Regions from separate parts of the Bradyrhizobium sp. WSM1417 genome, predicted to be linked through region 1. Evidence: predicted binding sites of a transcription regulator. Region 1 holds the regulator's gene; each other region holds the start of a gene.
The links. Region 1 encodes PhoB, which activates phosphate uptake and scavenging genes when phosphate is short. Its sites were predicted from a motif close to TGTCATNNANCTGTCAT; they were not measured.

Region 1 (7,364 bases):
CGCCGATGGACTCGAGCCACTGGCGCGGGAACGCCAGGTCGAGGTCGAGACCCAGCTGCCGGAGAGCCCGGTGCTGATCGCGGGCGACCGCGAGGAGCTGCTCCGCCTGTTCGAGAATTTGATCGAGAACGCGCTCAAATACGGCGCCGCGGGCGGTCGCGTCATCGTGTCGCTGACGTCCAGTTCCGCCCCTGATGGAACTCAGGAAATCCGGGTCCTGGTCCGGGATTTCGGCCCCGGCATCGCGCCGGAACATTTGCCGCGGCTGACCGAGCGCTTCTACCGGGTCGATGTCGGCGACAGCCGCTCGCAGGGCGGCACGGGCCTCGGATTATCGCTGGTGAAACATATTCTTAACCGCCATCGCGGCCGGCTTTTGATCGAAAGTGTGCCCAAACAGGGCGCCACTTTCACCGCCTGTTTTCCCCAGGTCAGGCCTGCGGCTCTGAGCTAAATTCGAGCAATTTCAGTTGCTTAACACTGTCATCCGACTGTCACCAAACCTTCGTAAAAGCTCAGCTGTCCGCTCCTAAAGGGGCGGCACGGGGAGCGCGATCGGGCGCGGATGGCGCTTCGCTCCCCTGTATGGAGACCAGCATGAATTTCCTCAAAACACTCGTCGCTGCTGGCATGGTCGCCGCATCGACGACGGCGGCCTTTGCTGCCGACATCACCGGAGCCGGCGCGACGTTCCCGTTCCCGATCTATTCCAAATGGGCCGGCGCCTACAAGAAGGAGACCGGCAACGGTCTGAACTACCAGTCGATCGGCTCCGGCGGCGGCATCAAGCAGATCCAGGCCAAGACCGTGACCTTCGGCGCCAGCGACGCGCCGCTCAAGGCCGAGCAGCTCGAGAAGGACGGCCTCGTCCAGTGGCCGATGGTGATGGGTGCCATCGTTCCCGTCGTCAACATCGAGGGCGTGAAGCCCGGTGAAATGGTGTTCGACGGCGAGACGCTGGCCAGCATCTATCTCGGCAAGATCACCAAATGGGACGACGCGGCGATCAAGAAGCTCAACCCGAACGTGAAGCTGCCCTCGGAGGCCATCACCGTGGTCCGCCGTTCGGACGGCTCGGGCACCACCTTCAACTTCACCAACTACCTCGCCAAGGCCAGCGCGGACTGGAAGAGCAAGGTCGGTGAGGGTACCGCCGTCGAGTGGCCGGTCGGCGTCGGCGCCAAGGGCAACGAAGGCGTGTCGGGCAACATCGGCCAGACCAAGAACTCGATCGGCTATGTCGAGTACGCCTATGCCAAGCAGAACAAGCTGACCTACACCGGTCTCGTCAACAAGGCCGGCAAGTCGGTGCAGCCCACCGTCGAAGCCTTCCAGGCGGCCGCCTCCAACGCCGACTGGGCCAAGGCTCCCGGCTACTACGTCATCCTGACCGACCAGCCCGGCGAGAAGTCCTGGCCGATCACGGCGGCGACCTTCATCCTCATGCACAAGGACGCCACCGACAAGGCGGCTTCGCAGGAAGCCATCAAGTTCTTCCGCTGGGCCTTCAAGAGCGGCGGCAAGGCGGCTGAAGAGCTCGACTACATCCCGATGCCGGACCCGGTCGTTCAGCTGATCGAGAAGACCTGGGCTGCCGACATCAAGAGCTAGGCTCGCGACGCTCGTGCCCCGGATGCGCTGCGCCGCATCCGGGGCACGGACCAACAAAAAACGTATACTATTTGGTACAGGGGATCGGCGTGGCAGAGATGGCCGTTCAGAGCGATGTAATCGACGACGCCGGACCGTATGATCGCGCCAAGGCCTTGAGTGCGTTCAAGCTCGGCGACGTCACCTTCTACTGGATCACGCGGCTTTCCGCGATCTCGGTGCTTCTGATCCTCGGCGGCATCATCGTTTCGCTGATCGTCGGCGCCTTCCCGGCGATGAAGGAATACGGCGTCTCCTTCCTGTGGACGCAGCGCTGGGCGCCGTCCGCCGATCCGCCGGTGCTCGGCGCGCTCGGGCCGATGTACGGCACGCTCGTCACTTCCTTCATCGCGATGCTGATCGCCATTCCCGTGGGTCTCGGCATTGCGATCTTCCTCACCGAGCTCTGCCCGCAATGGCTGCGCCGCCCGATCGGCATGGCGATCGAACTGCTCGCCGGCATCCCCTCGATCATCTACGGCATGTGGGGCTTCTTCGTGTTGGGTCCGTTCCTCGCCAACACGTTCCAGCCCTTCATGATCAAGATCTTCGACGGCGTGCCCGTGCTGGGCGCGATCTTCGCAGGTCCCCCGTCCTATCTCAGCCTGTTCAATGCCGCGCTGATCCTCGCCATCATGGTGCTGCCCTTCATCACTTCGATCTCGGTCGACGTGTTCAAGACCGTGCCTCCGGTCCTGAAGGAAGCCGCCTACGGCGTCGGCTGCACCACCTGGGAAGTCGTCCGCAGCGTGGTGATCCCCTACACCCGCGTCGGCGTCATCGGCGGCGTCATGCTGGCGCTGGGCCGCGCGCTCGGCGAGACCATGGCGGTGACCTTCATCATCGGCAACTCGTTCCGGATCTCGTCGTCGATCTTCGCGCCGGGCACCACGATCTCGGCGGCGATCGCATCCGAGTTCGCCGAGAGCGACGGCCTGCACCAGTCCGGCCTAATCCTGCTCGGCCTCCTGCTGTTCGTGCTGACCTTCTTCGTGCTCGCCGCGGCGCGGCTGATGCTGATGCGGCTGGAAAAGAAGGCGGGGAACTAGCGCCATGAATCCGATCTATTCACGCCGCCGCCGCAAGGACATCGTCGTCCGCGGGCTCTGCATCGCCGCAACCGCCTTCGGCGTCACCTGGCTCGCGCTGATCCTGATCACGCTGCTCTACAACGGACTGGCGGGACTCAATGTCCAGCTGTTCACCGAGAATACGCCGCCACCGGGATCGAACGAGGGCGGTCTGCTCAACGCCATCGTCGGCTCGCTGATCATGACCGTGATCGGCGTCGGCATCGGCGCGCCGCTCGGCATGTTCGCCGGCACCTATCTCGCCGAATACGGCCGCAACGACCGGCTGACCTCGGTGATCCGCTTCATCAACGACATCCTGCTCTCGGCGCCGTCGATCATCATCGGCTTGTTTATCTACGGCGCGGTGGTGGTGCCGATGCGCGGCTTCTCGGCGATCGCAGGCTCGCTCGCGCTCGCGGTCATCGTGATCCCGGTGGTGCTGCGCACGACCGAGGACATGCTGCTGCTGGTGCCGAACGCGTTGCGCGAGGCGGCCTCGGCGCTCGGCCTGCCGCGTTCGCTGGTGATCAAGCGGATCGCTTATCGTGCTGCCCGATCGGGTCTCATCACCGGCGTGCTGCTCGCGACCGCCCGCGTCGCCGGTGAAACCGCGCCGCTGCTGTTCACCGCGCTGTCGAACCAGTTCTTCAGCCTCGGCCTGAACAAGACCATGGCGAACCTGCCTGTGACCATCAACAACTTCGTGCAGAGCCCCTATGCCTATTGGAAGCAGTTGGCCTGGAGCGGGGCGCTGCTCATCACCCTGACCGTTCTTGCCCTTAATATTTTCGCGCGCATCCTTGGCGCCGAGAGGACCGCAAAATGAGTGATCTTTCCGTATCGATGAGCGCGTCCGGTGGACTGCCGCACGCGGCGGTGCTGCCCGAGGCGCCCCCCAAGGTGACCGTGCGCAACCTGAACTTCTATTACGGCGAGCACCATGCGCTGAAGAACATCAACCTGACGCTCGGCGCGAACCGCGTCACGGCGTTCATCGGTCCGTCAGGCTGCGGCAAGTCGACCCTGCTGCGCGTCTTCAACCGGATGTACGACCTCTATCCCGGCCAGCGCGCCACCGGTCAGCTCATGCTCGACCAGACCAACATCCTCGACGGCAAGCTGGACCTCAATCTGCTGCGCGCCCGCGTCGGCATGGTGTTCCAGAAACCGACGCCGTTCCCGATGACGATCTACGAGAACATCGCGTTCGGCATCCGTCTCTATGAGAAGATTTCGAAGTCTGAAATGGACGGCCGCGTCGAGAAGGCGCTGCGCGGCGGCGCGCTGTGGAACGAGGTCAAGGACAAGCTCAACGCCTCCGGCCTGTCGCTCTCGGGCGGCCAGCAGCAGCGCCTCTGCATCGCCCGCACCGTCGCGGTGCGGCCCGAGGTGATCCTGTTCGACGAACCCTGTTCGGCGCTCGACCCGATCTCGACCGCCAAGGTCGAGGAGCTGATCCAGGAGCTGTCCGAGGATTACACGATCGCGATCGTCACCCACAACATGCAGCAGGCGGCGCGCGTCTCCGACAAGACCGCCTTCATGTATCTCGGCGAGTTGATCGAGTTCGACGACACCAGCAAGATCTTCACGTCGCCGTCCGACCGGCGCACGCAGGATTACATCACCGGTCGGTTCGGCTAGGAGACGCGAAATGGGTTCTGAACATACCGCAAAGGCCTTCGACACCGACCTCCAGGAACTCACGCGCCTGGTCGCCGAGATGGGTGGCATCGCCGAGCGCATGATCGTCGAGTCCGTCGACGCATTGATCCGCCGCGACGTCCCGCTCGGGCAGCGCGTCGTCGCCATCGACACCGAGCTCGACGCGCTGCAGAAGCGCATCGAGGAGCGTGCGGTGCTCACCATCGCCCGGCGCCAGCCGATGGCGGTCGATCTGCGCGAGATCGTCGGCGCCATGCGCGTCGCGACCGATCTCGAGCGCATCGGCGACCTCGCCAAGAACATGGGCAAGCGCGTCGCGGCGCTGGAGACGGATTTCCATCCGCTCAAGTTGTTCCGCGGCCTCGAGCACATGACCGACCTCGTGCAGCAGCAGGTCAAGTCGGTGCTGGACGCCTATGCCGCGCATGATCTGCCGGCGGCGATGGCGGTGTGGAAGGGCGACGAGGAGGTCGATGCCATCTGCACCTCGCTGTTCCGCGAGCTTCTCACCTACATGATGGAGGATCCGCGCAACATCTCGTTCTGTATTCACCTGATGTTCTGCGCCAAGAACATCGAGCGGATCGGCGACCATGCCACCAACATCGCCGAGACCGTGTTCTACATGATCGAGGGCCAGGCGATCACCGACAAGCGGCCGAAGGGCGACATGACGACCTTCGCCAACACGGTACCGAACACCTGAAGACTTTAAGGAGCGACGACCCGATGGGCGCACGCATTATGGTGGTTGAGGACGAGGAAGCCCTGACCGAGCTTCTCCGCTACAACCTCGAAGGCGACGGCTATGACGTCGAGACGGTGATGCGCGGCGACGACGCCGACACCCGCCTCAAGGAGCACATCCCCGATCTGATCGTGCTCGACTGGATGCTGCCGGGCCTGTCGGGCATCGAATTGTGCCGGCGGCTTCGCACCCGTCCCGAGACCAAGCAGCTCCCGATCATCATGCTCACCGCGCGCGGCGAGGAGAGCGAGCGGGTGCGTGGTCTTGCGACCGGCGCCGACGATTACATCGTCAAGCCGTTCTCGGTGCCGGAGCTGCTCGCGCGCGTGAAGGGCCTGCTGCGGCGCGCGAGCCCGGAGCGCCTCGCCACCGTCCTTGCTTTTGGCGACATCGAGCTCGACCGTGACAAGCGCCGCGTGGCGCGCTCGGGCCGGCCGATCGATCTCGGTCCGACCGAATATCGCCTGCTGGAGTTCTTCCTGGAGCATCCGGGCCGGGTGTTTTCGCGCGAGCAGCTGCTCGACAGCGTCTGGGGCCGCGACATCTATATCGACGAGCGTACCGTCGACGTGCATATCGGCCGCCTGCGCAAGCTGCTCAATCTCGGCCGCGAGCAGGATCCGATCCGCACCGTCCGCGGCGCCGGCTACGCGCTGGATGATCGGTTTGCCAAGGCGGAGCAGGTGTAGGGTTGCAGGCTTGTTTGTTGGCGAGCTGTCCCCGAATTCTTCGACGTCGTCCCGGACAAGCGAGCGCTGATCCGGGACCCATAACCACCGAACGTGGTTTGGCGAAGACTCGGAGTGACCCTTTCGCACGACTACTGCGTGCTCGGAGTATGGGTCCTGGCTTTCGCCAGGACGACACTGAAATTGTTGAACTGTCTTCGCGCGACGACTTGCCGTGATTACCGCGGACCCGGCTTCACCGGTGCGCGGCGCCGATCCGACGCCGGCTGGTACGCGACGCGCGAGTGCTGGGCGCAATAGGGCAGGCCGGACAACGCCCGTCCACCGCAGAAGAAGAAGTCAGGGCTCGAGGGGTCGCCGACCGGCCAGTGACAGGTCGCCTCGTTCAATTCCAGCAGCGACAGCCGCTGGCTCATCGGCACCACGTTGTCGTAGGTGACCGGATCCGGCTCAGCCTCGACCTCGAAGGCCTGCGCCAGCGCGGTGTTGCCGCGCGAGATCGGGCGGCTCACCCGCATCATGTGCTGCGCGGGGCGCGCCTTGCGCGGCCGCGGCGCTGCCGATGATGGGCTCTTGGCGCGGCCCGAAAGGCCGAGCCTGTGCACTTTGCCGATCACGGCATTGCGGGTCACATTGCCGAGCTCCGCCGCGATCTGGCTGGCCGAAAGTCCGGCCTCCCAGAGCTTTTTCAGCTGCTCGACGCGATCATCGGACCAGGTCAAAACCGTCATTGCACCCTTTCCCTCGCTGCGCGCCAGCCATCCTGGGGCCTCGCAGCGAATGCCTAAGCCTTCAAAAACCCGTGCCGCCAGAATCCCTTAAGGCTCGCCGGGCGCGTCTTGAACGCCCGAACGTTTACGCCGGTACATAAGGACTTAAAGATCAGAACCACTGCACGAGATGTCGTATCTGACAATCCAAACGCTACAATATGGCGTGACTCCCGCGCAAGAGTCCGCCGACTCGCTTCCACATGTTCCGTGGCTAAATCTCGCAAAATCGGCACCGCAAGACTACGGATTCAGCGTTTCGCGAGGCTTTCCGGGCGGCATTGACACCCGTTTCACCAGGCCTAAGATAGTCGCACGTGCCGCCCTCAAGAGGCGGCACGTTTCGTTTTCCGGGCCGGTCGATGGTGCGTTGCGCAATGCACGCTCACACCGTCCGCAACATTCAAGTGACTCTCATGACTAACAGCGCAGCGCCGCATTTGCTCCCCGTTTTCGCCAGGTCCGACCTCGGTTTCGAGCGTGGCGAAGGCTGCTGGCTGATCGCGACCAATGGCGAGCGCTATCTCGATTTCACCTCCGGGGTGGCGGTGAATGCGCTCGGCCATGCCCATCCGGCGCTGGTCGCGGCGTTGCAGGAGCAGGCCACGAAGCTCTGGCACATGTCGAACCTATTCCAGAGCCCGGACGGCGAAAAGCTCGCCGCGCGTCTGTGCAATGAAAGTTTTGCGGATTTCGTGTTCTTCTGCAATTCCGGCGCCGAAGCGCTGGAATGCGTGATCAAGCTGGTCCGCCATTATCACTTCTCCAA
Region 2 (7,364 bases), 5.6 Mb from region 1:
GCCGGTCTTGCGCAGGATGGCGTCGGAAATGACGCCGCCAAGCACGCCGCCGATGAATCCGCACAGCGCCGGCAGCGTCGCGACGAAGCCGGCTTGCAGGATCGACAGGCCGCGCTCCTTGACGAGGTAGACCGGGAACCAGGTCAGGAAGAAATAGGTCAGCGTGTTGATGCAATACTGGCCGAGATAGACGCCGAGCATCATGCGGTTGGAGAGCAGCTGGCGGATGTGGTCCCACCCGGAGCCGGCCTCGGGCGCGCGCTCTTGCTTCAGATCGTCTCTTGGCGCGTCGAGATCGACCAGCGCGCCGCCGTCCTTGATGTAGTCGAATTCGGCCTCGTTGACGCCGGGGTGCTCTTTCGGCCCGTAGACGGTCTTGATCCAGACCAGGCCCATGATGATTCCGAGCGCGCCCATCACGAAGAACACGTAGCGCCAGCCGTAATCATGCGCGATCCAGCCCATCAGCGGCGCGAAAATCACTGTTGCGAAATACTGTCCGGAATTGAAGAAGGCCGACGCGGTCCCGCGCTCGTTGCTCGGAAACCAGGCCGCGACGATGCGAGCATTGGCGGGGAACGAGGGCGCTTCGGCGATACCGACCAGGAAGCGCAGTCCGAACAGCACGGTGATCGCGGTGCCGGCGCTGAAGAAGCCGACCCAGCCCTGCAGCGTCGTGAACAGCGACCAGACGATGATGCTGAAGGCATAGACGAGGCGGGAGCCGTAGCGGTCGAGCAGCCAGCCGCCCGGCACCTGCGCGACCACATAGGACCAGCCGAAAGCCGAGAAGATGTAGCCCATCGCGACGGGATCGAGATGCAGCTCCTTGGAGAGCGCGGGGCCCGCGATCGACAGCGTGGCGCGATCGGCATAATTGACGGTCGTGACCAGGAACAGCATGGTCACGATGAACAGCCTGACGCGAGACCTTCTCACGTCCGCTGCGGACATCACTGCGCTCATTGCGCGCCTCCTTAGAACTCGAAACGTTTCCCCCTTCGACTCCTAGAGGTGCGCGCGGCAGAGTGTCCAAGTTCAAGGCAGTATCGATCGATGCCGTTTTTGGATGGATGGAACGGCAGGTGGGAGGAACGATTGTGAGAGAGTGCCGAGACGTGAGCCCCAATCTCGTCATTGCGAGCGCAGCGAAGCAATCCAGAATTCCACCGCGGAAAGACTTTGGATTGCTTCGCTGCGCTCGCAATGACGATGTGGAGAGAGCCCGCTTTGCGGTCTACTGCCGCGCGCCCGGCAGCAGCGGCGCGAGCAGCCCGCGTGTCACGCCCGGCGGTGCCGCATCCAGCCCCAGCACGGCGCTTGCGGCCGGCAGTGCCGCGTCCGCCATCGCGGCGTGGCCTTCGGCGCTCGGATGCACGGCGCCGCCATAGACGGCGGAGAGCACGCCCCAGGTCGCGTCGTGGATGTCGGTCGGCTGGCTTGCTGCCGGCAAGCCTTGCGGATAGGTCATCGCGGCGAAATAGCTGTCATTGGCGTCGCGGATCCAGCGCGCGCGCGGCAGATAGGCGCGGAATTCGGAGGCGCCGCGGCCGCACAGCATCGGCTGGCTCGCCGCGCTCACGATGTCGGGATTGAAGCTCTGGCCGTTCTCGGCAAAGCAGGTGCGGTCGAATTCGGGATCGTTGCCCGAATGCGCGCAGAAGCCGTGATCGGCGAACGCCGCCTGATGCGAATCCACGAAGGTCATGCGGTCGGCCTCGGGATCGCGGCACAGCGCGCCGCGGGTGCAGGTGGCGAGTCCCTTCAGTTGCGGCAGGAATTCGGTGTCGACGAAGGTCGAGACGCGGGCGAGGCGCTGCGGATCGGCGTTGAAGGACGGATGGATGTCGAAGCCGGCGCGGCCGCCGCGGCAGGGCACGCCGCCGTCGGCGAGCGCCGGGTTGGCGTAGGAGACGTAGACCACGTGCGAGAGGTCGCCGCCGACCAGCGGCTTCAGCGCCTCGCGCAGCTTGACGAAATTCTGCGGCAGCTCGCGCGCCAGCGCATCGCGGGAATCATCGACGCTCGCCATCACGCCGGAGCGCCGGAATATCGCGCGCTCGGTTGCGGTCTCGACGATCACGTCGGCGACGAGGCCCGAGAAATAGACGTCGTTGGCGCCGACCGAGAGCAGCACGAGGTCGAGCGTGCGCTCGGGCTGGCGTTTCCTGGCGGCGGTGAGCGCCTCGCGCAGCTCGGCGACCTGCGCGTTCACGCTGATGTTGCAGACGCCGGTCTTGCCGGGCGGGCATTCGCGGGCGCGCTGCGAGCCGAGCAGCCCGTCGCTGATGCTGGCGCCGGTGCAGGCGAGCGGCAGAAAGGTTACCGCGACGTGGGTGTAGCGTACCGCGAGCGCCAGCGCGGTGCGGGCCTGGTAGCTGTAGAGCGATCGGTGGCAGGGCGAGTTGAACCAGAGCGCGCTGTAGCGCTGCCAGTTGGCAAGCGTATCGGGCGCTTCGCAGGCGCGGCCGCCCTTGAAGCCGGCGCGACTCGGCCGGTAATACTGCGCGCCCGCGGTGCCCAGATAGGAGCGGAAGCAAAAACCTTCGTCCGACAGCGCCAGCGGCCGGTCCGGATTGCCTTCGCCCGAGGCGATGCTGTCTCCGAGACCAGCGACGAAGATGTCGCGGACCTGGATCTCGGTCTGGACCCGCTGGGTCGGATCGGAGCCGGAGGAGACGTCGACGCTCGCGACCGTCTGCTTGCCGTAGCGGACCCGCAGATTGATCGGCTCGGCGCAGTCGAAGGTGGATTGTTGCGGCCCGTCGCCGTCGTCGAACGACCAGGCGCAGGTGGCGCCGACCGGCACCGCGCCGGCGAGGCGCACAGTGACGGGATGGTCGAGGGGGGTGAGGTAGTTTTCCTTCGTGTTGTCGCGGGTGCAGGGCTGGTTGACCCGGCCCTGGAGGTCGATGCAGAGCCGGTTGACCATGTTGCGGGCCCAGCCGCGGCCCTCGCTCTGGAGCTCCAGCGATTGCTCGGCGGCGAGGATGCTGCGGTTACGCGCGTTCTCGACATGGAGCAGGAAGTCGCGCTCCTCGCGGAACAGCCGGAAGCGGTTGCGTACCTCCCAGCTGATCTGCATTGCGCCCGCGTCCTGCGCGGCCGCCTGTTTCAGCGGCAAGGCGGTCAGGAGCCCGGCGAGCAGCAGGGCACAAGCGAGGAAACGGCGAAGTGATACAGGGATCATGGCCCGCATTTTCAACGGCAAAGTTGAGGCGGAAATAAGAGAGCTGCTCTCCGCCTGCAACATCGGTCTGACGGTTTTGTCGGCCGGCGTCTAGCGGACGATCGTTGGCGCATGATCTTTTCGGGAAACTGCTTCGCAGCTTTCCGGATCATGCTCAGCGTTTGCTGGCCTGCCGCAGCGACCGCTCGCGCTCCATCGCCGCCACCTGCTTGGGCAGGTTGGCCTGCGCGCAGGCCTCCGCCAGCCTTCGGCGCTCCTGCCAGGGCTCCACCACATTCATCCAGAGCTCGCGTGTGCCCATGATGGAGATGGCCAGTCCGAACGGGATCACGAAATAGAGAATGCGGAAGACAAGGAGCGTGGCCAGAAGCTGCTCGCGGCCGAACTCCGGCAGCGCCACCAGCATGGCGGCGTCGAACACGCCGAGCGAACCGGGGGCGTGGCTGGCAAAGCCGAGCAATGTCGCCAGAATGAACACCACGGAGAGCGACAGGAAGTCGATCTGCGGCGTGGCCGGCACCAGAAGGTACATCGCCAGCGCGCAGAATCCGAGATCGACGACGCCGATCAGGATCTGCACAAGCGTCAGCGGCGCTGACGGCAGCACCACCTTCCAGCCCTTCTGGCCGAGTTCGCGGCGCTTCTCGCCCATGCACAGCCAGACCAGATACGCGCCGATCGAGGCGAGGCCGCCGATCGCAATCAGCCGGTTGATCGACGACGGCAGCTGATCCATGTAGGAGGCGGCATCCGGATGGATGGCCATGCCGATCGAGAGCACGAAGATGTTACCGAGCCAGAAGGTCAGGCCCGACAGGAAGCAGATTTTTGCGACGTCGATCGCATTCAGCCCGTAATCCGAATAGATCCGGAAGCGGATCGCGCCGCCGGTGAAGACGGTGGCACCGATATTGTGGCCGATCGAATACGATGTGAAGCTGGAGAGCGCTGCGATGCGATAGGGCACGTGCTTCTTGCCGATCGTTCGCAGTGCAAAAAAATCGTAGAAGGTCAGCGTACAGAACGCGAAGCATACGCAGATCGCCGCCAGCCCGATGTTACCGCGGGGGATCTCGGTCAGCGCGGTCAGGATGACCCCGGTGTCGATGCCCTTGAGCGTCCGTACCAGCGTGGTGATCGCGAACGCAATGATGAAGACGCTCGCCGCAACGCCGAGTCGCCGCCAGCCGATCCATCTCTTGAAGCCGCGCTTCAGCGCGGTCAGCAGTCCGTGCATTCATCCTCCCGGCGGGGGGCAAGACCGACCAGGCCAGACATTGGCTGGTCGGATGCGATCAGTGCCCGATGTGGGCTTGGATCGCTAGGCATGATGTAGCTCATTTAAGGCAAAAACAGTGACTTGTGCAGCCCTTGACAAGGATAGGTTCTGCCTTGGACCAGCTTGGACCAGCGACTTTGTCATACGCGGTTCACATCGGACGCGCGTTAAGCATATGAGTCGTGGGATCGGTCGCGTCCGTCCGTGACATAGTCTCAGATCCTGCATGGCCGGCATTGTTCAGCAAGAGATGCGGGCTTTTTTGGAACGACGATGCCGCGCGCTCGTTAGTGCCGCATCAGCAATCGAACATGGCGGAATAACCGGCTCCTCCTGCGAGCCGGTGCCTCCGTGTTCCCACAACCCGAGAGGATCGGACCGATGGGATTGTTCACAAAAGACATCAAAACCATGAACGACCTGTTCGTGCATCAGCTCCAGGACATCTACTACGCCGAGCAGCAGCTCACCAAGGCTCTGCCGAAAATGGCGGATAAGGCGACCGATCCGCAGCTGAAGCAGGGCTTTTTGACGCACCTTGAAGAAACCAGGGAGCACGTCAAGCGGCTCGAGGAAGTGTTCAAGATGCACGGTGCGCAGGTGAAGGCGGTCGATTGCCCCGCGATCGACGGCATCATCGAGGAAGCCGACGAGACCGCCGGCGAAGTCGCCGACAAGGCGGTGCTCGACGCCGCGCTGATCAACGCGGCACAGGCGGCGGAGCATTACGAGATCGTCCGCTACGGCAGCCTGATCGCCTGGGCCAAGCAACTCGGCCGGAACGACTGCGCCAGCGTCCTCGCCAAGACGCTCGAGGAGGAGAAGGCCACCGACAAGAAGCTGACCACGATCGCCGAGAGCAAGGTGAATCTGCGCGCGGCCAGCTAGGACCAGGCGTAGCCAGGATCAGCAGAGAGCGTCGCGCGGTCGTCCGCGCGACGCTCGCACATGACGCATCCGTCAAGCATCCATCATTCGATCCTTGTCGTAACATGATGAGGGGCTGCAAGCGTATCGTTCGCATGGGGCTGCAACCGAGGTGGCAGCATGCGAGTAAGCACCGCCAAATTCAAATATGAAGCCTTCGGAGCCGGCGCGGCGCATGCCGGCTCCCGCCTCGCAACGTCCCTCACCCTTGCCGCGATGAGCCTAGGCTATGGCGTGGTGCAGCTCGACGTCACCATCGTCAACACCGCGCTCGACGCGATGGGCAGGACGCTCGGCGGCGGCGTCGCCGAGCTGCAATGGGTTGTCAGCGCCTACACCATTGCCTTTGCCGCCTTCATCCTGACGGCCGGCGCGCTCGGCGACCGGATCGGCGCCAAGCGCGTCTTCATGGCGGGGTTTGCCATCTTCACCGCGGCCTCGCTCGCCTGCGCATTGTCGCCCAATGCGGCTGCCCTGATCGCAGCGCGGCTGATCCAGGGGCTGGCGGCGGCGATCCTGGTGCCGAACTCTCTTGCCCTGCTCAATCATGCCTATCCGGACGACCGCGCGCGCGGCCGCGCCGTTGCGATCTGGGCCGCCGGTGCGAGCCTCGCGCTCACTGCCGGCCCCTTCGTCGGCGGCGCGCTGATCACGCTGGTCGGCTGGCGCGCGATCTTCCTGGTCAATCTGCCGGTCGGGCTCGTTGGCCTGTGGTTGAGCTGGCGTTACGCCAGCGAAACCACGCGGGCGCGCTCGCGCGAGATCGATCTGCCGGGCCAGCTCGCGGCAATTGGTGCGCTGGGGGCGCTCGCCGGCGCGATCATCGAAGGTGGCGCGCTTGGCTGGGACCATCCAGCCGTGGTCGCGGCCTTCGTCGCAGCCGCAATTCTCGCCGTGCTCTTCGTCTGGCGCGAGAGCCGTGCGGCACAGCCGATGTTGCCGCTGTCGCTGTTCGGCCACCGGCTGTTCGCGCTGACCTCGCTCGTCGGCCTGCTCGTCAACGTCGCGATCTATGGCCTGATCTTCGTGCTCAGCCTGTACTTCCAGAGGATCAACGGCCTGTCGGCGTGGTGGACCGGTCTCGCCTTCGTGCCCATGATGGGCGTGGTGCTTCCGGTCAATCTGCTGGCGCCGCGCCTGGCCGAGCGTATCGGGGCGTGCCCGACCATCGTCGTCGGTGCCTGCGTGTCGGCGCTCGGTTGCGTTGGCCTGCTCTGGATCGAAGCCGGCACGAGCTATTGGGCGATCTTTGCGCAGATGATCGCGATCAGCAGCGGACTTGGGCTGCTGGTGCCGCCGCTGACCTCGACCCTGCTGGGCAGCGTCGAGAAGGCGCGCTCCGGCATCGCGGCCGGCGTCCTGAACGCGACGCGGCAAACCGGCAGCGTGCTCGGCGTTGCGCTGTTCGGTTCGCTGGTGGCCTCGGAGGGCGCGTTCATGACCGGCCTGCACCTGTCGCTGGTCGTGTCGGCGGCCGTGCTGCTGCTCGCCGCCGCCGTGATCGGCCTCGGCGCGCCGGCGCGCGGATGAACAATCCGAGCGAATGCACACAGCTTCCGTTCACCATCCCCGAAACAGGCACGTAGCCGGTTACCGACTGTCCATCTCTGTCGGTTCAAGTGTGGGTCGATAGGGGCCCGCAATGCATCAAGTTCTCTACTGTCTCACCGAGGAGCACGACTGGCGGCTCGTCGCGCTTGGCGGCGCGGTGTGCCTGCTCGCAAGCGCGGCGGCGATCAGCCTGTTTCACCGGGCGCGCGCGACGCACGGCTCCGGGCGCCTGGTCTGGATCGCCCTGGATGCCGCCGTCAGCGGCTGCGGCATCTGGGCGACGCATTTCATTGCGATGCTCGCCTACGGGCCGGGCGGTGCCGGCGCCTACAACATCCCGGTGACGATCCTTTCGCTGATCTTCGCGATCTCCTTAACCTTCGTGGGGCTGAGTCTGGCGGCATCCTCCGCGCGCGC
Region 3 (7,364 bases), 170 kb from region 1:
TCAGCGGTATTGACGAGAAGATGACGGCGATTGCGGCCGCGGTCGAACAGCAGCGCGCGGCCACCACCGAGATTTCCCGCAACTTCCAGCAGGCCGCGCAGGGAACCCGCGAGGTCACCGACACCATCGGCAGCGTCGCCAGGCTCAACCAGGAAACGGGCAATGCCGGTTCGGTGCTGTCGGTGTCCGTGTCGAAAATGTCCGCCGACGCTGATCGTCTCCGCGTGGCGGTCGAGGGCTTTTTGGGCGCGGTGAGGACCGCGTAACTTCGACAATCTTCCGTCCCACCGTCGCGCGATCGGCATTGCCGCCGATGCACGCGGCGGGTACATCTGTGACGCTGCGCGAGCGCCGCGGCAGATGTAAGAAATATCAGGGATGGAGAGTTCGATGCCGGTCACGCCCCAACACAAGGCCCAGCGCCCCTATCGCGGCGTGTTCCCGGTCGCACCCACCATCTTCGACGAACGCGGTGAGCTCGACCTCGAGGGACAGCGCCGCTGCATCGATTTCATGATCGATGCCGGCTCGAACGGTCTGTGCATTCTCGCCAATTTCTCCGAACAGTTCGTGCTCACGGATGCCGAGCGCGAGACCGTGATGCATGCAGTGCTGGATCATGTCGCGGGTCGGGTTCCCGTGATCGTCACGACCACGCATTTCAGCTCGGCCGTCTGCGCCGCGCGCAGCCAGCAGGCCGAGGCGGCCGGTGCCGCCATGGTGATGGTGATGCCGCCCTATCACGGCGCCACCTTCCGCGTGCCCGAAAAAGGCGTCGTCGAATTCTTCAAGGTGCTGTCGGGTGCAATCAAGATTCCGATCATGATCCAGGATGCGCCCGTCGCCGGCACGCCGCTGTCGGTCGAGCTGCTCGCGCGGCTGGCGCGCGACTTCTCCAACATCCGCTATTTCAAGATCGAGGTGCCGGGCGCGGCTGCAAAGCTGCGTAGTCTGATCGAGGCCGGCGGCAGCGATATCGAGGGTCCCTGGGACGGCGAGGAAGCGATCACGCTGCTCGCCGATCTTGATGCCGGCGCCACCGGCGCGATGACCGGCGGCGGCTATCCCGACGGCATCCGCCAGATCGTCGATCCCTATTTCGCCGGCAAGCGTGAGGAGGCCAAAGCCGCCTACGAACGCTGGCTGCCACTGATCAACTACGAAAACCGCCAATGTGGCCTGATCGCCTGCAAGGCGATGATGCAGGCCGGCGGCGTGATCAAGTCGGACACGGTGCGGCATCCGCTGCAGCCGCTGCACCCGGCGACCCGGGCAGGACTGCTGGAGTTGGCCAAGGAGCGCGATGCGCTGGCGTTGCGGTGGGGGAAGTAGGGCAACGCTGCTCGGCGGTTGCTATTTAACTCCGCCGTCGTCCTGGACAAGCGCAGCGAAGCGGAGCGCAGATCCAGGACCCATTACCCCAGGATGTCGTTTGGCGGATACTCGGGGCTACGGGCTCGTACCACGACAGCTCCCTGGGGTAATGGGTCCTGGCTTTCGCCAGGACGACACCGGGAATGGTGCAGCGGCGTCGGCTATCTCGCCAACGCCCACTCACCGACAATACGAAACCTTGCCCCCGCATCATCCTGCTTGAACAACGCAATGCGATCGATCGCCAGCGCATCAAGCCCGAGCGCAGCAAACCTTGCCCGCAGCATCTCCAGAATCGGGCCGCGGCGCTCCACGTCCAGCCGCCCCGTCAACGTCATGTGGAAACGGAATTCCTCCATCACGTAAGGGTAGCCCCAGCGGTCGAGATAGTCGCGCTGCCGATCGCTGAGCTTCTCGGGCCTGCGACGCGCACGATCTTCCGCCGTCAGGGCGGTGCGAAAGCCATCGAACGCGCGGACGCAATCGGCGGCGAGCTCTTGGAGCGCAACGACCGGCTCGGCCGGAATGACCGCGATGAAACCGCTGATGGCATCGACGACCGGGCGGATCACCGGGATCGTCCGCGCCTCGCCGGCGAAGGCCGCGCAGGCCGCCAAGAGCTCCACTTCGGTCTTGCCCGGCGCGAGCGCCATCGGCGCCTTCAGTGTGCCGTGAAAACCGTATTTGCGAGGATCTGCGGTGATGTCGCGCCAGTCCGGCGCGAGACGCGCTGCCTCGGCGGGAAAGGGCAGCTCGTTGCCGGTATAGGCATCGTAGCCGAGCAATTCCGCGCCGAAGCGGGTGAGGGCGCTGTCGACGCCTGCGGCAAAATAGATCGCGTAGCGGGGGAAACTCGTCATCGTCCGAGCATAGCGGGTTTATGCCGCGACGACAGCTTCGCGCGGGGTAGCTGCCATGCCGAGCAACCGCGTCGCGTCGGTGAGATGCACGAGCTTGCCGCCTGATATGACGGCGATCAGCCGCGGCCGCAGCGGCATGCTGTCGTCGACCAGCAGAATGTCCGCGCGCCGTCCTTTCGCGAGCACGCCGCGATCGACAAGGCCGGTCGCGCGCGCCGGCGCGGCGGAAACCAGGTTCCAGGCTTCGGTCAGCGGCAGCACGCCATCGGCGGCGAGCCGGAACGCAGCGAGCAGCTGCGCGGGATAGTAGTAGTCCGAGGCCAGCACCGAGCAGAGCCCTTTGGCGATCATGTCGGATGCCTTGGTCCACCCGGTGTGGCTGCCGCCGCGCACGACGTTCGGTGCGCCGTAGACGATGGCGTCACCATGGCTTGCCGCCACTCGCGCCGTCTCCTCGTTGATCGGAAACTCCGCGATCGCCACGCCCATGGCGCGAAAGCCCTCGCGCATCGCCGGTGTCGCATCGTCATGCGAGAGCATTCGCACCTCGGCGGCGCGGGCTGTCGCGGCGAGCCGCGACACGGAAGCCGGCACTTCACTGGCGCGCGAAAGCACGTGTCCGACCAGCCGGTCGAATTCCTCGCTCGACAGACCGGTGCGCTCCACCATGCGGTTGCGCTTGCGGGGCTTGGCCATGTCCCCAACCGTCCCGTCCATGTGGTCGTTGAAGGCGAACAGGTCGACGCGGCCCTCAGCGAGCCACTGGCTGATCTCGGTTTCCGCATCGAGATTGTAGGTCTCGTGGCGCAGGTGAAAGCGGGTGTCGGCGGCAAACTGCGGGCGCTGCCGTTCGATCGCCTCCATCAGGCTGCGCGCATTGTCGGCGCTGCGCAGGCCCGGCTCCCACGAACAGGTCGTGGCGTGAAACACCGTGGTGATACCGTTGCTGATCGCCTGGCGGTCGCTATCGGCGAGCGCCACGTCGATCGGAAAATCGACCCCGGCGCGCGGCATCATCTGGCGCTCGAAGGCATCGCCATGCAGATCGACGATGCCCGGCAGGACCAGCAAGTCGCGCGCGTCGATCGCAAGCCGCGCCCGGCCGCGAGAGGCATCGACCTCCGCGATGTCCGCTCCGGACAGGGCAAGAGAAGTTCCGACGAGCTCGGAGCCGATCAGGGTCCGGCCGCCCTCAAGGAAAATGTCTGTCACGCGACCGCGCTTGGTTTGCTGCCAACAGAATTGTTGAGAGAACTTCCTCGTGCTTCATATGTCGAGAGGAAATCTTCAATCCCGAGCTTGCGGAAATCGGGCAATGCTGCACGCAATTTGTCGTGATCCCAATCCCACCAGGCGAGGCTGGCGAGCCGTCCGGCAACCTCTTCCGAGAACCGCCGGCGCACGATGCGCGCCGGATTGCCGGCGATGATGGTGTAGGCCGGCACGTCCTTGGTGACGATGGCGCCGCCCGCGATCACCGCGCCGGTGCCGATGTTGCGACCCGGCAGCACGATCGCGCCATGGCCGATCCAGACGTCATGGCCGATATGGACGTGATGCTGGCGCCGCCAGTCGAAGAAGTCGGTGTCGTCGCTCTCGCCTTCGAAATAGGCGCTCGAACGATAGGTGAAGTGCGCCTGCGTGGCGCGGTGCATCGGGTGATTGCCCGGATTGATCCGCGTCATCGCCGCGATCGAGCAGAATTTTCCGATGGTGGTGTAGGTGATCTGGGCGTCGTTCACGACATAGGAGTAATCGCCCATCGTCACTTCGTGCAGGATCGTGCGCGCGCCGACCTCCGTGTAGGCCCCAAGCCTGGCGTCGTGCAGCTTCGCCGAGGAATCGACAGTCGGCTGGACTGAAAGAGCTTTGGCGGCCATGTTGCATCCGAACGAGAGGGCGGGCGTTTCTCTTCGAGCGGCTTGATGACAATGTCATGACGACGCGATGACAGGGCAAGAACAGTGGATGGCGTGCGTAGGATCGCCGCACCGCAACGTCCGTGTCACACAAGTGTCAAGCGCCGGCGTTAGCGGTGGGTCCCAGCTACTCTGGAGCTCTGCATGCTGGTGGTTGAAGGTCTGACGTGTCGCTTCGGCGTGAAAGCCGCGGTGGACGACGCCTCGTTTCAAGTCTCTCCCGGCGGTTTCGTCGGCGTGATCGGACGCTCTGGCGCCGGCAAGTCGACCCTGCTGCGGACCATCAACCGTCTCGCGACCCCTTCGCGGGGCCGCATCCTGTTCGACGGTCTCGACGTCACCGCGCTGCGCGGCAAGGAGCTGCGGCAGTGGCGGGCGCGCTCGGCGATGATCTTTCAGCAGTTCAATCTGGTCGGCCGGCTCGATGTTCTCACCAATGTCCTAATGGGACGACTCGCGACGATGCCGGCCTGGCGCTCGCTGTCGCAGACCTGGCCCGAGCAGGACAAGGGGCTGGCGATGTCCGCGCTCGAACAGTTCGACATCGCCCCGCTTGCAGCCCAGCGCGCCGACCAGCTCTCCGGCGGCCAGCAGCAGCGCGTGGCGATCGCCCGCGCGCTGGTGCAGCAGCCAGACATCATCCTCGCCGACGAGCCGATCGCCTCGCTCGATCCGCGCAACACCAAGATCGTGATGGATGCGCTGCTGCGCATCAACAAGCATTTCGGCATCACCGTGCTCTGCAATCTGCATTCGCTCGACCTGGCGCGCAGCTATTGCGACCGCCTGATCGGCATGGCCCAGGGGCGCGTGGTGTTCGACGGCGCGCCAGCCGAATTGACCGAGCACGTTGCGCGCGAGCTCTACGATCTCGAAGCCGCCGATGTCATGGGCGGCACGCCTGCACCGGTGCGACAGGGCATTCCGGCGCTTGGAACGGCGGCTGCCGCCTGAGCTGCGCCGCATCAGTCATCACCAGTTTTGCGTCAACCGACCTCAACCCATGAAGAGGCTATCATGATTACTCGCAGATTGATTCTTGCCGGCGCCGCCGCGCTCGCGTTCACGGCTTCGGCTTCCGCCGAGGATTGGAAAGCCAAATATCCCGAGCTGACCTTCGCGGTCATTCCGGCGGAAAATGCCTCGGGCGTCACCGAGCGCTGGGCGCCGTTCATGAGCTATCTCTCCAAGGAACTGGGCGTGAAAGTCACGCTGCGCATCGCCAACGACTACGCCGCCGTGATCGAAGGCCAGCGTGCCGGCAATATCCACATCGCGAGCTATGGCTCGGCCTCGTTCGCCCGCGCCCGCCTGACCGGCGTCAAGACCGACGCTTTCGCCAACGACATCAACTCCGACGGCTCGACCGGCTACTACTCGGTGTTCTTCGTCAAGGCGAGCAGCCCTTACAAGAGTATCGACCAGCTCAACGGCAAGAACCTCGGCTTGGTCGACCCGAACTCGACCTCCGGCAACAACGTGCCGCGCTTCGAGCTCGACAAGATGGGCATCACGGATGCCGACACCTATTTCAGCAAGGTCGTCTTCACCGGCAGCCACGAGAACGCGATCCTGGCACTGGCGCAGGGCACGGTGGACGTAGCCGCCAACCAGTGGACCAGCGATGACGATTCGACGCTGGCGCAGATGCTGACCAAGGGCATGCTGAAGAATGCCGACGGCTCGGCGATGAAGAAGGACGATTTCCGCATCATCCACAAATCGGCGCCGATCATCAACGGCCCCTATGCCTACAATTCCGATCTGCCGGAAGAGGCCAAGGCCGCGATCGCCAAGGCGTTCTTCGACGCGCCGGCCAAGGACAAGGCTGCCTTCGACCGCCTCCAGGACGGCCAGAAGAAGGGCTTTCATCCCGCGACCACCAAGGATTGGGATGGCACGATCGAGCTGATCAAGTTCGTCGATGCGCTGCGTAAGAAGAAGGCGTCCTGAGTATCGGGACGATGCCACTGGAGCCGGGTCGATGGACCCGGCTCTTTCTCTTTGATCGACCACCTTTCCTGATCAGATGACCGTCGCGGTTTCGATCCTCCCCGAGCAGCAGCTCGCCGTGCTCAACGCCGCCTATCGCCAGGCGGTCGCGCGCAGGCGATGGCGCCTCCTGTTCGGAGCCGTGGTGTTCGCCGCTGCATTGTGTCTGGCGGCGATCGGCGCCGAAGTGAATCTGCGCACGCTGTTCGCCCACTACGGCAACTTCATCAGCTATTTCGACCGGATCCTCACACTCGACAGCGGACAGCGGGTTTGGACCGATGTCGGCGAATGGCTGTGGGGCTGGCGTAAATGGCTGAGGATGCTGGGCGAGACCCTGCTGATCTCCTATGTCGGCACGTTGATCGGCGCGACTTTTGCATTCTGCCTGAATTTCCTCGCGGCTGAAAACACCTCGCCCGCGCCCTGGCTGCGCTTCACGATGCGGCGCCTGCTCGAATTCGCCCGCACCGTCCCCGGCATCGTCTTTGCGCTGATCTTCGTGATCGCCTTCGGGCTCGGTCCGATGGCGGGTGTGCTGGCGATCGCGATTCACTCTACGGGCGCACTCGGAAAGCTGTTCTCGGAGATCGTCGAGAACGCCGACATGAAGCCGGTCGAAGGCGTCCGCTCAACCGGCGCGAGCTGGCTCTCCTGCATGCGCTTCGCCATCCTTCCGCAGGTCACGGCAGGCTATGCCAGCTACGCGCTGCTGCGTTTCGAGATCAACGTCCGCGAGGCCTCAGTGATGGGATTCGTCGGCGCGGGCGGCATCGGCCAGGAGCTCGTCGTCGCCATCCGCAAGTTCTATTACTCCGACGTCAGCGCCATCCTGCTCACCATCATCGTCACGGTCTTCATCATCGACATCAGCACCGGATGGCTGCGCGGCCGTCTGTTCGGCAAGGAGGCGCGGACGTGACGGGACCGCAGGAGACCGACACCGCGGCGCTTCGCGCGCGCTACCCCGACGTGTTCGCCCGGCCGGCCTCGGCGCGGCTCGCCATGCCGGTGATGATCGTCGCGGCGTTCGCGATCCTGGTCTATGGCCTGGTCGATCTCGATTTCTCGCCCTCGCGCTTCGTCGCCGGTCTCAGTCAGCTCGGCTGGATCAGCCTGATGATGATCCCGCCGGATCCCGGCTCGTCGTTGCCGATCTATCTGAAGGCGCTGGGTGAGACGCTGTCGATCGCGCTGCTCGGCACGACGCTGGCTGCAC
Region 4 (7,364 bases), 4.0 Mb from region 1:
CGAGATGGTTCGGCAGCACGCGCGGAATGTTGTCGGTGAAGCCACCACCGGTGATGTGGGCAAGCCCCTTCACCGCGCCGGTCTCGCGGATCGCACGCAGGCAGGATTTGACATAGAGCCGCGTCGGCGTCAGCAGCGCGCCGCCGAGCGTCATGACCGGCGCAAACGGCGCCTGCGCCCCGAAGCCGAGGCCGGATTGTTCCACGATCTTCCGCACCAGCGAGAAACCGTTGGAGTGCACACCCGATGAGGCGAGCCCGATCACAGCATCGCCGACGGCGATGTCCTTGCGCGGCAAGAGCGTGCCCCGCTCCGCGGCGCCGACCGCGAAGCCGCCGAGGTCGTAGTCGCCGTCCTTGTAGAGGCCGGGCATCTCGGCCGTCTCGCCGCCGATCAGGGCGCAGCCGGATTCGCGGCAGCCTTCGGCGACACCGGCGACGATCGATGCGGTCGCCTCCGGATCGAGCTTGCCGCATGCAAAATAGTCCAGGAAGAACAGCGGCTCGGCGCCCTGCACCACGAGGTCGTTGACACTCATGGCGACGAGATCGATGCCGATCCCGCCATGCAGGCCGGTCTCGATCGCAATTTTGACCTTGGTGCCAACGCCATCGGTCGCGGCCACCAGGATGGGATCCTTGAAACCGGCCGCCTTGAGGTCGAACAGGCCACCGAATCCGCCGATTTCGGCGTCGGCGCCGGCCCGCGCGGTTGCGCGCACCATCGGCTTGATCAGGTCGACCAGGCGGTTGCCCGCGTCGATATCGACGCCTGAATCGGCGTAAGTGAGGCCGTTTTTGCGGTCGGTCATGCCCGATTTCCAGTGGGTTTGCGGCTGGTTACGTCGAATTCCGGGGACGCGCAATGGCTCGCATGGCGCGCCTCCGTATACTATGTAGAGATATCAACCGGTTCAGCCTCCAAAGGGCCGAATTCGAGGTCAGGCCGGGTGCCGGGAAGCGCCGTGTGAGTATACCGAACATCATTACTTTGGGCCGCATCATGCTGGTCCCGATCATCGTCTGGGCCATCGTGTCGAGCCAAATGGAGGTGGCGTTCGCCGTCTTCCTGATCGCCGGGATCAGCGACGCGGTCGACGGCTTCCTTGCCAAGCGCTTCAATATGACGAGCGAGCTCGGCGCCTTGCTCGACCCGCTCGCCGACAAGGCGCTGCTGGTCTCGATCTACATGGCCTTGGGCATCTGGGGCGCGATTCCGCGCTGGATCGTCATCCTGGTGGTCTCGCGCGACATCATGATCGTCGCCGCCGTGATCATATCGTGGCTGTTCGACCGCCCTGTGGAGATGAAGCCCTCGAAGGTATCCAAGCTCAACACTGTGGCCCAGGTGGCGTTCGCGGCGCTGGTGCTGGCCGCCCTCGCCTTCGGCTTCAAAGCCGGTCCTTATGATATAATCCTGATGGGCCTCGTCACGATCTTCACGCTCTCCTCCGTGTCGCTCTATCTCGTTGAGTGGTTGCGGCACATGAGCACGATCGAGGCCAAGTGAGTTGGGAAGCGGCCCCGTAAAAGGCCAACTCCCGCTCGATGAAGTCGCATCTCGTCAAACGAAGCCGGCACGCCGGCACGGAGCAAAGCAAGCGTGCCAGGCCGCGTTCATCCCCGACAATTGGCGTTTTCGCTTCCGCATGCGGAGAGCCTGAGCCGGGACAATTTCCTCGAAGGCCCCGTCAATGCCGCCGGTCTTGCGCTGGTCGACGCCTGGCCGGAATGGCCGAACCGGATCATGTGGCTGGCCGGCCCGGAAGGAAGCGGCAAGAGCCATCTCGCCGCGATCTGGGCCGAGGCTTCAGGCGCCCGCTCGACCACGGCCAATGGGCTGACCGCCGAAGCCGTCCCGGCTGCGCTCGCCACCGGCGCGCTGGTGGTCGAGGACCCCAAGCCCAGGGAATTCGACGAGCGCGCCCTGTTCCATCTGATGAATCTGGCCCGCGAGGACGGCGCCTACGTCCTCTTCACCGGACGCGAGGCGCCCGCTTCTCTCGGGATCGAGCTTGCCGACCTGCGCTCGCGGCTCCGCGCCGTCCCCGTTATCTCGCTGCTGCCGCCTGACGATCAGCTCTTCCGAGGCCTGATCGTCAAATTCTGCGCCGACCGCCAGCTCGCGGTGGACGAGAGCGTAGTCAGCTACCTCGCCACTCGCCTGGAGCGGTCCTCGGCCGCCGCCCGACGGGCTGTGGACCTGCTGGACAGCGAGGCCCTGCGCCTCGGCCGCCCCGTCACAAGGGCCCTGGCGGCCGAGCTGCTCCGGGATGTCTGACCAAGGCGGCTTGACGCGGCCGGACGGCGGAACATCAATGTCATCGAAACGTCATCGCTCTAACACATGCTCCCGCGGGTTTTGCGCGTAAGTCGCAAATTGGGGCGAACTGGATGGATCGACTTCTGATGGACTCTGCGCAAGCTGTTGAAGTTAAAGAAAAAGCCCCGGAAGCCGAAGGCCCGCCGGCGATCGCATCGAGCCCCGAGCGGTTCATCAATCGCGAGCTCTCCTGGCTGCACTTCAACCGCCGCGTCCTGGAGGAATCGGTCAATCCCAGCCACCCCATGCTGGAGCGGGTGCGATTCCTGTCGATTTCAGCGAATAACCTCGACGAGTTCTTCATGGTCCGCGTCGCCGGCATCAAGGCCCAGGTGCGCGAGGGCATTGCCGAGCGCAGCCCCGACGGTCTGACCCCGTCCGAGCAGCTCGCGCTCATCAACCGGACCGTTTCGCAGCTTGCGTCCGACCAGCAGGCAATCTGGCGCGACCTGCGCGGCACGCTCGCCGACGAGGGCATCGTGCTGGTCGAGGGCAAGGAAGTGACCAAGGCGGAACGAACCTGGATCGAGGACTACTTCCTCAGCAACGTGTTCCCGCTGCTGACTCCGCTCGCGATCGACCCGGCCCACCCCTTCCCGTTCATTCCGAGCCTCGGCTTCACCATTGCGCTCCAGCTCACGCGCGCCGCCGACGGCAAGCAGATGAACGCGCTGATCCGCATGCCCGGCAAGATCGACCGCTTCATCCGTCTGCCGGCCGAGGGCAAGGTCGTCCGGCTGATCTCGCTGGAGCAGGCCACCGCCCTGTTCATCAACCGGCTGTTCCCCGGCTACAATCTGCACGGCCAGGGCGCATTCCGCGTCCTCCGCGACTCCGAACTCGAAATCGAGGAAGAGGCCGAGGATCTCGTCCGCCTGTTCGAGACCGCGCTGAAGCGCCGTCGCCGCGGCTCCGTGATCCGACTCGAGCTCGACGCCAAGATGCCGGAACAGCTGCGCAGCTTCGTGCAGCACGCGCTGTCGACCGCCGACGACGAGGTGTTTCTGGTCGACGGCGTGCTCGCCATGAACGAGCTCTCGCAGCTCACCCGCCTCGACCGGCCCGACCTGGAATTCACCCCTTATGTGCCGCGCCATCCCGAGCGCGTGCGCGAGCAAGGCGGCGACATCTTCGCTGCGATCCGACAGAAGGACCTCGTCGTCCATCACCCCTACGAATCCTTCGACGTCGTGGTGCAGTTTCTCCAGCAGGCCACGCGCGACCCCGACGTCGTCGCCATCAAGCAGACGCTCTACCGCACCTCCAGCAACTCGCCGATCGTGCGTGCGCTCGTGGAAGCCGCCGAAGCCGGCAAATCCGTCACCGCGCTGATCGAGCTGAAGGCCCGCTTCGACGAGGAGGCCAACATCCGCTGGGCGCGCGACCTCGAACGCGCCGGCGTGCAGGTCGTCTACGGCTTCCTCGAACTGAAGACGCACGCGAAACTCTCGATGGTGGTGCGCCGCGAGGGCGGCAGCCTCACGACCTACGTCCACACCGGCACCGGCAATTACCACCCGGTGACCGCGCGCATCTACACCGACCTCTCCTACTTCACCTCGGAGCCGACCATCGGCCGCGACGCCGCGCGCGTGTTCAACTTCATCACCGGCTACGCCGCGCCGAGCGATCTGGAAAAGATGGCGGTCTCGCCGCTGACCTTGCGCAAGCGCATCATCGAGCACATCCAGGGCGAGACCGCGCATGCGCGGCACGGCCGACCTGGTGCGATCTGGATGAAAATGAACGCGCTGGTCGACCCCGACATCATCGACGCGCTCTACGAGGCCTCACAGGCCGGCGTACAGGTCGAACTGGTGGTGCGCGGTATCTGCTGCCTGCGACCCGGCATTCCCGGACTGTCGGAGAACATTCGCGTCAAGTCGATCATCGGACGATTCCTCGAACACGGCCGAATCTACTGTTTCGGCATGGGCCAGGGCCTGCCGAGCGCGAAAGCGGCTGTGTATATCTCCTCGGCCGACATGATGCCGCGCAACCTCGACCGCCGCGTCGAGGTGCTGTGTCCGCTGCAAAATCCCACGGTGCATCAGCAGGTTCTCGAACAGATCATGGTCGCGAATCTCAAGGACAATGAACAGAGCTGGCAATTGTTGCCGGACGGGTCCTCAACGCGTATGAAGACCGCGAAGGGCGAGGAGCCTTTCAACGTCCACAACTACTTCATGACAAATCCGAGTCTGTCTGGCCGTGGTAAGTCGCTCAAGGAATCCTCGCCGCGCCGTCTCACGCGCCGTAATGAACGTCATCAATCCTGATCCGGGATCGTCGACGTGAAGCGGCCGCGCAAGCGCGGCTCGAGCGTCGCCGTCATCGACATCGGCTCCAACTCGGTCCGTCTCGTCGTCTACGAGGGACTGACGCGGAGCCTGATTCCGATCTTCAACGAGAAGACGCTGTGCGGGCTCGGGCGCGAGGTGCAGAGCACGGGACTGCTTGCACCCGACGCCGTCGACAAGGCGCTGACCTCGCTCAAGCGCTTCCGTGCGCTGTGCCGGGTGATGCAGGTCGGACGGGTGTTTGCGATTGCGACCGCCGCCTGCCGCGACGCCTCCAACGGCGCCGACTTCATCGCGAAAGCCGAGCGCATCTGCGCGGTGAAGATCGAGATCCTGTCAGGCCCGCGCGAGGCGCGGCTGTCAGCGCTCGGCGTGATCTCCGGCATCCACCAACCCGACGGCATCGTCGGCGACCTCGGCGGCGGCTCGCTCGAACTGATCGACGTGCGCAAAAACACCGTGCGCAGCGGCGTGACGCTGCCGCTCGGCGGGCTGGCGCTTCAGGACCTCGCGCATAAATCCCTGAAGCGCGCCGACCGCATCGTGCGCGAAGCGCTCGACGGGGTACCGCAGCTCAAGGCCGGGAGCGGCCGCAGCTTCTACGCCGTCGGCGGCACCTGGCGCGCGCTTGCGCGCATTCACATCATCCAGAGCGGCTATCCGCTCCAGGTGATGCACGGCTATTCGATTTCGGCGGCCGAGGCGCTCGATTTTTCGCGTCGCCTCCGCCGGCTTGCGGCCGCCAACATGCTTGCCGACATCGAGATCGTCGCCGATGCCCGCCGCCCGCTCCTCACCTATGCCGCACTGGTGCTCGAGCACATCATCCGGGTGGCGAAGCCGAAGACCATCGTGTTCTCGACCTTCGGCGTGCGCGAGGGCCTGCTGCACGAGAAGCTGCCGGAGTCCGAACGCAACAAGGACGGACTGATCTGCGCGGCCGAGGAGCTGAACCAGCTGCTGTCACGTTCGGCAAAGCACGCGCGCGAGCTGATCGCCTGGACCGACCGCCTCGCGCGCGTGGTGAAGCTGCGCGAGACCGAGGAGGACCGCCGTTTGCGCCACGCCGCGTGCCTGCTGTCCGACATCGGCTGGCGCGTGCATCCCGACCATCGCGGCGAGCAGACGCTGAGCCTCGTCGTCAACGGCAATTTCGGCGCAATCACCCACACCGAGCGCGCCTTCGTCGGCCTGTCCGTGTTCTATCGCTATGCGGGCCTCAGCGAGGAGAACCAGCCGCCGGTGGCCATGCAGGAGCTGCTGACGCCGGCGCAGCTCGAGCGCGCCCGCCTGCTGGGCGCGGCCTTCCGCGTCGCGCATCTGATCTCGGCGGCGCGTCCGGGCGTCTTGCCCGCAACGCATTTCCGCAGCGTGGGCCGCAAGCTGTTGCTGGTGTTCGAGCACCGCCTCGGCGATCTCGTCGCGGATCGCGTCGGCAGCCGCTTCCGCGCGCTCGCCCGGCTGATCAACCGCGCCGGCTCGATTGTCCGGCGGTGACAAACAGAAGCGGCGCGCAAGGCGACTGTGCGGGCGATCCGGATTTTTGACCAGGAGCAGCCATTCGATCGCGGCTGCCCTCCGGCGCGACGATGGCCTTCAGTCCGCCGAGCTCGGAGTCGGTGAGAACAAGCTGCCAACGATAGGCACTGAGCACGTCCTGAACGATGGCGAGGCCAAGGCCGGCACCCTCGCCGCGCTCGTCCAGCCTTGCACCGCGTTCGAGCACGCGGGCGCGTTCGGCGGACGCGATGCCCGGGCCGTCGTCCTCGACCGTGATCGCCGGATTCGCGGTGGCATCCGCGCCGATGCGCACTTGGCTCTTGGCGTGACGGGCGGCATTTTCAAGGAGATTGCCCAGCACCTCGGCCAGATCAGTGCGATCGAGCGGCACGCTCGGCTCGCCCTTTATGCAGGTCCTGAACTCAAGCCGCTGCGCAGTTGGTGTGCGCGCCAGGGTCAGCATCAGGGACTCGACGAGCGGTCTGAGGGGCGTGGAAATATGGCCGCGCTGTCGTGCCGTCCCCCGCGCCCGCGCACGTGCCAGCTCGCGATCGACGTGACGGCTCATCGCATCGCCGACGGATTCGATTGCCTGGGCGACGTCCTGCTCACCTCGCCGACGCAAAAGCGCGACATCGGCCGCGAGCGCTGCAAGCGGCGTTTTCAATCCGTGCGCCAAGTCAGCGGCGCGGCTGCGCGAACGCTCGATCTCGCGCTCCTGGGCATCGATCAGGCTGTTGACCTCTTCCACCAGAGGCTTCACTTCGGCAGGGACGTCGACGGGGAGATGCTTGCGCTGGCCGGAGCGGACGTCCGCGACACCGCGGCGAAGCGCGTCGAGCGGGCGCAAGCCCAGTCCGACCTGGATCGAGGTGGCCACTGCCAGCACGAGGCTCAGTAGGCCGAGCGCCAGCACCAGATCCCTGGCGAATTGCGCGGCGGCGGCCAACGCGCGGGCGAGATCGCCCGCCACTGCGACGCGCACCGGCGCACGGCGGTCGCTCACGGTGAGCAGCACGCGACGTTCACTGACCAGGAGCCGCGCGTTCGCGGGGCCAAGAATGACGTGACGGTGCAATTCGCCAGGCGACGGCTCATCCTGCGGCAAGTCCAACGCCGTGTCCCACAGCGAACGTGAACGCAGCACCTGGCCGTCGTCGTCAGATACCTGCCAGTACAAACCCGAAAGCGGGTCTGCAAACCGCGGGTCGGCCGGCGGCCGGCCCACCACCAGCTTGCCCT

Region 2: a site for PhoB is predicted at 4,608-4,624, ahead of BRA1417_RS0130025 (YbhN family protein). Genes of this name have one in related genera too.
Region 3: a site for PhoB is predicted at 4,160-4,176, ahead of phnC (phosphonate ABC transporter ATP-binding protein). Genes of this name have one in related genera too.
Region 4: a site for PhoB is predicted at 2,319-2,335, ahead of BRA1417_RS0121305 (RNA degradosome polyphosphate kinase). Genes of this name have one in related genera too.

Annotation. Positions count from the first base shown of each region.
Region 1 is NZ_KI911783.1:449,566-456,929, reverse strand. It holds gene BRA1417_RS0102330 (ATP-binding protein) at 1-454, shown strand, start outside; gene pstS (phosphate ABC transporter substrate-binding protein PstS) at 598-1,611, shown strand; gene pstC (phosphate ABC transporter permease subunit PstC) at 1,710-2,699, shown strand; gene pstA (phosphate ABC transporter permease PstA) at 2,704-3,549, shown strand; gene pstB (phosphate ABC transporter ATP-binding protein PstB) at 3,546-4,367, shown strand; gene phoU (phosphate signaling complex protein PhoU) at 4,378-5,094, shown strand; gene phoB (phosphate regulon transcriptional regulator PhoB) at 5,118-5,825, shown strand; gene BRA1417_RS0102295 (GcrA family cell cycle regulator) at 6,044-6,556, opposite strand; gene BRA1417_RS0102290 (aspartate aminotransferase family protein) at 7,012-7,364, shown strand, end outside.
Region 2 is NZ_KI911783.1:6,088,359-6,095,722, reverse strand. It holds gene BRA1417_RS0130040 (MFS transporter) at 1-966, opposite strand, end outside; gene BRA1417_RS0130035 (hypothetical protein) at 1,238-3,190, opposite strand; gene BRA1417_RS0130025 (YbhN family protein) at 3,345-4,427, opposite strand; gene BRA1417_RS0130020 (ferritin-like domain-containing protein) at 4,851-5,357, shown strand; gene BRA1417_RS0130015 (MFS transporter) at 5,517-6,926, shown strand; gene BRA1417_RS0130010 (EAL domain-containing protein) at 7,039-7,364, shown strand, end outside.
Region 3 is NZ_KI911783.1:282,464-289,827, reverse strand. It holds gene BRA1417_RS0101510 (methyl-accepting chemotaxis protein) at 1-266, shown strand, start outside; gene BRA1417_RS0101505 (dihydrodipicolinate synthase family protein) at 391-1,332, shown strand; gene BRA1417_RS0101500 (DUF1045 domain-containing protein) at 1,536-2,234, opposite strand; gene BRA1417_RS0101495 (alpha-D-ribose 1-methylphosphonate 5-triphosphate diphosphatase) at 2,253-3,446, opposite strand; gene BRA1417_RS0101490 (chloramphenicol acetyltransferase) at 3,443-4,114, opposite strand; gene phnC (phosphonate ABC transporter ATP-binding protein) at 4,298-5,107, shown strand; gene phnD (phosphonate ABC transporter substrate-binding protein) at 5,171-6,106, shown strand; gene phnE (phosphonate ABC transporter, permease protein PhnE) at 6,183-7,067, shown strand; gene phnE (phosphonate ABC transporter, permease protein PhnE) at 7,025-7,364, shown strand, end outside.
Region 4 is NZ_KI911783.1:4,451,193-4,458,556, reverse strand. It holds gene purM (phosphoribosylformylglycinamidine cyclo-ligase) at 1-811, opposite strand, end outside; gene BRA1417_RS0121315 (CDP-alcohol phosphatidyltransferase family protein) at 967-1,509, shown strand; gene BRA1417_RS0121310 (DnaA ATPase domain-containing protein) at 1,603-2,280, shown strand; gene BRA1417_RS0121305 (RNA degradosome polyphosphate kinase) at 2,409-4,601, shown strand; gene ppx (exopolyphosphatase) at 4,617-6,119, shown strand; gene BRA1417_RS40645 (sensor histidine kinase) at 6,088-7,364, opposite strand, start outside.